Linked DNA regions of Antarctobacter heliothermus. The protein of the gene in region 2 interacts with the protein of the main gene of each other region in a pairwise test. Links are inferred from orthologs where the notes say so. Each region holds a gene or a part of one and is shown on either strand. Other genes may lie near its edges.

Region 1 (2,825 bases), 280 kb from region 2 along the record:
CCGGGCCGAAGGCGTCTTGACCCCCAACTCGCGGATTGCATTGGCGGCGCGGTCCGCCTGTGCGCGAAAGTTCAGAAAACCGCCGCGATGCGCGTCGCGTTCATGCACGCAGGTCGAGATGTTCTGCGCGATGGTCATGTCCAGAAACAGACCCAGCGCCTTGCGATCCTCGGTCAGGTAGACGATGCCGTGGCGCAACGCCTCGCGCGGGCTGCGCGGAGTGACTTTAGTGCCGTTTAGCGTGACGGTGCCAGCGGTGGCCGGGTCCGCGCCGTAGATCAGACGCGCCAGTTCGGTGCGCCCGGACCCGACGAGGCCGGACAAGCCCAGCACCTCACCCTCATGGACCTCAAAGGTGCAATCCTTGACCAGGCGGCCGTCAGACATGCCCTCGACCCGCATCACCACATGGCGGGCGTCATCATGGGCGACGTGGTCCTTGGTGTAAAAGGTCGACAGGTCGCGCCCGACCATCATGGACACCAGCGTGCGGGCGTTCAGTTGTTCCTTGTCCAGCGTGCCGACATAGGCACCGTCGCGCAGCACCGAACAGCGGTCCGCCAGACGATAGATTTCGTCCATACGGTGGCTGATATAGATCACCGCGATCCCCTGTGCGGTCAGCCCCTCGATGACCTGAAACAGGCGTTCCGTCTCGCGGCTGGACAGAGAGGTCGTAGGCTCGTCCATCACGATGATGCGTGCATCAGAGGCCATGGCGCGGGCGATCTCGACCAGTTGCCGTTCGCCCAGTGACAGGCTGCCGACGCGGGTCGCGGGGGTAAAGTCGATGCCCAGCCGGTCCAGCACCGGCTGCGTGCGCGCGGCCATGCTGGCGCGGCTGATAAAGCCAGAGCGCGACGGTTCGCGCCCCAGAAAGACATTCTCGGCCACGCTCAGGTTGGGCGATAGCGACAGTTCCTGATAGATCACGGCGATGCCACGCCCGCGCGCCTGTTTCGGGTCGCCGGTGGGAATAGGTTGGCCGTCCACCAGAACCTCGCCGCCGGGATCGGCGACATAGGCACCCGACAACACCTTCATCAGCGTCGATTTCCCAGCGCCGTTTTCGCCCATAAGGGCGTGGACCTCGCCCGGAAAGGCGGTCAGCGAAACGCCCGACAGCGCCTTGACCGGGCCAAAGGTCTTTGAAATCTCGCGCATTTCCAGCAGCGGTGTCATGCAGCGCCCGCTTTGGTCTGAGCCACGGTAAAGGTCACCCCTTGGTCGTTCAGCATCGCGGCGTCGCGGTCGCTGAGCCCGTCATCGGTGATCAGGCGCGTCACGCGGGAAAACGGCAGCGCCAGCTTGGGTGGGCGTTCGCGGAACTTGCGGCTGTCGACCAACACCACGATCTCATTCGACAGGTCGCACATGTCATTGATAAAGCGCACCAACAGCGGGTGGCTTTCCAGCAGGCCGTCCGTCCCAACCCCAAGCGCGCCAACAAAAAATTGCGACGCGTAGAATTCGTAACTGCCGCGCGCGGGGTCGTACAGAATGCCCGGCTCTCGGTGCAGGTCGCCGCCGCCCACTGTCAGCTGGCAGGTGCCGTGTTCAGACAGATACCCGGCCAGCGGCATCGAATTGGTGAAGACACGCACGTTGCGATTGGCGATGTGCTGGCCAAAACGGAAACAGGTCGAGCCGCCATGCACGATGATCAGGCTGCCATCGCGCACCAGCTTGCCCGCCTCATGGGCGATAGCGGTTTTTGCCTCAACCGCGATGTCCCGATTTTCGATGAAGGGCAGTGAGACGGCGCGCGGGCGTGTTGCGCCGTCCAGCGCGGCAATGCCGCCATGAACCTTTTGGGCAAGACCGGCCTCGTCGAGCTTGTCGATATCGCGCCGGATGGTGGCGGCAGAGACCTTGAACATAAGCTGCAATTCCTTCGCCGAAGCAAAGGCGCGTTCGGTCAAAAGCTGTGCAATCGTCTCGTGACGCTGAGATTCGCTCATGTGTTGGCCTCCCTGCTCAACAGGTACGACGAGAATCGCTCATACGGCAACGGAAAAATGCCATACATGACGAAAAATCGTCGCGCTGCGGCGCGGCATCGCTAAGGTTTGTTGGAATTCGCGCCCCCCCACCGATGAATGAGCGATATGCGTCATGGGGACAGGATGTGTTGGTGCGAGGCCTGTGAAAATGCCTCGGAAGGCTCTGTTGCGCTGGCTCAGTCGAAATGTGAGGCATAGAGCATTTTCAGAAGGGGAGCCAAATGTCGCGTCGAGATCCGTTCAAACAACACCGTTTCCCGAAAGATGTTTTCTTGTTGGCGGTGCGCCGGTATTGTCGTTAGCCGCCCTCCTACCGCGATATGCGTGATCTTTTGGCTGGACGTGGGATCACGGTTGATGCTGCGACGATCTACCGTTGGGTCCAGAAGTTTGGGCCGGAACTGCGCAAACGCGCCTACGGTCAGCATCGGTCCTGGCGCGGTTTGCAATGGCACGTCTGCGAGACCTATGTGCGAGTGAAAGGCCGGTGGTGCTACCATCCGGTCACAATTGTGACGGACAAGGCCCACAGCTATGCGAAGGCGATCGAAGAGATGAATTTCGGGAACGGGCCTGATGATCGGATCCGCCATATCGATCGGAAGCACCTAAACAACCGCATCGAAGCGGATCACGCGGCGCTGAAAAAGCTTCTCAGACCAAACGAAGCGTCCGAAAAAGGACCGCCGCGAAGAACACACTGAAAGGCATCAAAACCCACCGCGCAATCAAGAAAGGCCGCTTTGCAAACAACGAACCGGGCGTCCTGAACGAGATAGCTTTCGCCGCAAGCCTGTTCAAGATCGGCGAGCTTCAAACCGA
Region 2 (3,019 bases):
GAAGAACGTGGGCGCTCAGGGGGCCGAACTTGACGGTCCAGCGCCGGATCGTCTCATACGAAACGTCCACGCCACGTGCCAGCATCATCTCCTGGACCTCGCGCAGGCTCAAGTTGAACCGGACGCAGAGCCAGACAACATGAGCAATGATCCGGGGCGGAAACCAAGGGCGTTTGTAGCTGATTATCTCTGTCTGCATCGGCATCGCCTAAGACGAGATCAATGAATCAGCAACCTCAGGCCCGTTAATGTGACAACACCCTCGGAACGCCGATGCTGGTGGGGCCGCACCTGGGGGTGGTTTTGGCTTTGTTCATCACGATCCCCTACGGCAAGTTCGTGCATGGCATCTATCGCTTCGTAGTGCTCGGGCGTCATGTCGAGGAACGCAAAAAAGGGCCGAAAGTGCACCGTCAGCCCTTTTATCAATCTGTCATAGCGTTTATCGGCCAGTGATCACCAATGCATCCAAGGCTTCGACCTTGTCGTCGAGGCACCACAGCGGATTGACCTCAAGTGCACGCAGATCCGGGCCTAGCGACAGAGCGGCCTGCGCGACGGCGTGAATGGCTCGCGCTGCTGCAGGGATATCGACCCTTGGTCCGCCCCGCGCCCCGTCCAGCAGTGGGCTCGCACGCAGTGAGCGCAGCATGTCTTCGACGTCGGATGTAGTGCAGGGCAGGACGCGCAGACCGACATCTTTGAATGTTTCGATCCATATTCCGCCTAGACCGGTGGCCAGTGTCGGCCCAAAGGTCGGATCGACGGTGATGCCTGCGTAGAGCTCGACCCCTCGGGGGCGCATTGGGCTGACCAGCACGCCTTCGACGGATGTGCAAGCGGCGGTTCGGCCTGCTTGAGCAACGGACTCGTATGCGGAACGCACAGCTTCTGGCGTTGCAAGGTTCAGCGCGACGCCGCCGATGTCGGATTTATGGGCGATTTCTGCGGCACAGATTTTCAGTACGACCGGATAGCCGAGCTGCTCTGCCGCGGCGACGGCCTCGTCGGAGCTGTGCACGAGAACGGCGGGAACCAACGGGACGCCGCTGGCCTCCAGCACTGCCCGGCCCGCATGTTCGGACCAAGGCCCGTCGCGGCCTTCTGTGAGATAGGGCCCCGTCTGTGGCGCTGCGAAAGTCCCCACAGCGCGGGCGGCGTCGCGTGCCGTGTTCCAACGGATGGCGTGGCCGATCGCGGTTAGGCCTAGATCGATCCCGCCCAGAATGAAGATGCCGTTGGTCTCAAAAAGCGTTCTGGCGAAAGGTCCGACTTCAAGGCACGACAGGCTGACGGGGCACACCGGTACCGGCGCGCTGTCCATCATGTCGCGGACGTGCGCCATGCGCGCGGTCTGTTTTTTGGCCTCGGTCGGTTCTGGTTCAAACTGCGGGACCACGTTGAACCCGAGGTAAAAAACAAAGTCGATGCCGGGATCGCGGCTGACGATTTCGGCCACCACGTCCATCGGAACGGCGGCGGTACCGGTCTTACGGGCGGTGTCGACCGCGGCCGTGTCCAGCGGGTTTTGGACAGTTGCAAAGCCGGGCAGGTAGTCGCGTAGCGCCTGTTGAGTCTCGGGCGAAAATTCCGGCATGTCGATGCCTTCGTCCGAAGCGCGGTCCGCGATGATGTCGCAGGCACCGCCGGATGCGGTGACGGCGGCCATGCGGCGGCCCTTCAATTGGACGCCGCTAGCGAAGAGCCCGGCGGTGATGATCAGTTCCTCGATGCTACGCACACGGGCGACACCGGCCTGTTTGAGCGCGGCATTGGCCACGGCCTCGTCGCCGGCCACAGCGCCAGTATGGGCCAGCGCAGACCGTTGCCCCGCCTCTGTCCGCCCGGCCTTGAGCACGACAATCGCCTTGCCCGCGAGCAGAGCGCGCCGCGCAAGGTCCAAAAAGCGCGCGCCGTCGCGAAACTGTTCCACGAAAAGTGCGATGACGCGCGTGTCCTTGTCAGCGATCAGGTATTCGACGACGTCTGATGTGTCTGTGACGGCTTCGTTTCCCATGCAGATGAGTTTGGACAGTCCGATGCCGTGGGCACGGGCGAATTTGAACATCACCGTGGCCAAGGCACCGCTTTGAAGGACCACTGCGACAGGGCCGGCCTTTGTGCCTGCGGGAATATCCTGACCATAGGCCGATACCCCGTCAGAGACATTCACGAAACCTGGACAATTCGGACCTAGCACGGTGATGCCGTGGGCGGCGGCAAATTTGGTCAGCTCGGATTGACGTTCGTGATCGCCGGCCTCGCCGAAGCCGGCGGCGATGATCACCGCATGGCGGATCCCGACGCTGGCTGCATCCTCCAGGACGCCGGGCACGGCATCTGTGGGAGCCGCAATATAGACAAGGTCGACAGGCTCCGTCAGGTCCCGCAGGGTGCGGATGCAAGGCAGGCCAAATACGGTTTCGCGCTTGGGATTGACCGGCACGACCCGGCCGGCAAAGCCGGTGGCCGTGAGGTTGCGGAACACATTCCGCCCCCAATACGAATTTTCAGAGGCGCCGACCACAGCGATGCTGCGGGGCGAAAAAAAACCGTCTAGACCCGGCGCAAGTCCGGGCATGACAGGGTTGGTCAGTTCGGTCATGGCCGGATATCCTGTGAAGCCTGAAAGGGAAGGTCAGCCCGCAACGGGGCGGAATTTTGGCAAGGTCACATCGTCGGTGACAGCGTCGTAGACGATCTCGACCGGCATACCGATGCGAACATCCTGCGGGGCCGGGGTGACGTCGATGATGTTGGACATCATGCGGCAGCCCTCCTCAAGCTCGACCAAGGCGACCACGTAGGGGCAGTCCTGCTTGAAGTTGCGGTTGCCGGTCTTTTCCACGATCGTCATCGTATAGATGGTGCCGCGCCCGGAAACCGGTTTCCAGGTGAGTGCGCGCGACCCGCATGCGGGGCAGTGCGCGCGGGGGTAGAACAGGAACTGATTGCAGTCTTCGCAGCATTGCACCTCGACCGCTTTGCGCCTCAGGCTGTCCCAAAACGGTGCAGTGAC

What was found.
Region 1: the proteins of ANTHELSMS3_RS24050 (region 2) and ANTHELSMS3_RS22585 interact in binary tests that used the Escherichia coli proteins (3 or more experiments, as listed by UniProt). The link is inferred for Antarctobacter heliothermus from one-to-one orthologs.

The regions. Positions count from the first base shown.
Region 1 is NZ_CP022541.1:22,220-25,044, forward strand. The notes cover bases 71-2,825. They hold ANTHELSMS3_RS22585 (DeoR/GlpR family DNA-binding transcription regulator), read right to left. Parts: upstream 1,962-2,825; coding sequence 1,179-1,961; downstream 71-1,178. Other genes in these bases: ANTHELSMS3_RS22580 (sugar ABC transporter ATP-binding protein), read right to left, coding at 71-1,182. Outside these bases: more of ANTHELSMS3_RS22580, read right to left, coding at 1-70. UniProt on the Escherichia coli protein: Represses ulaG and the ulaABCDEF operon. Two ulaR binding sites have been identified in each promoter.
Region 2 is NZ_CP022541.1:304,986-308,004, forward strand. The notes cover bases 25-2,973. They hold ANTHELSMS3_RS24050 (acetate--CoA ligase family protein), read right to left. Parts: upstream 2,606-2,973; coding sequence 443-2,605; downstream 25-442. Other genes in these bases: ANTHELSMS3_RS24055 (Zn-ribbon domain-containing OB-fold protein), read right to left, coding at 2,639-2,973. In the rest of the region: more of ANTHELSMS3_RS24055, read right to left, coding at 2,974-3,019. UniProt on the Escherichia coli protein: Catalyzes the acetyl-CoA-dependent acetylation of lysine residues of a large number of target proteins. Acetylates RNase R in exponential phase cells and RNase II.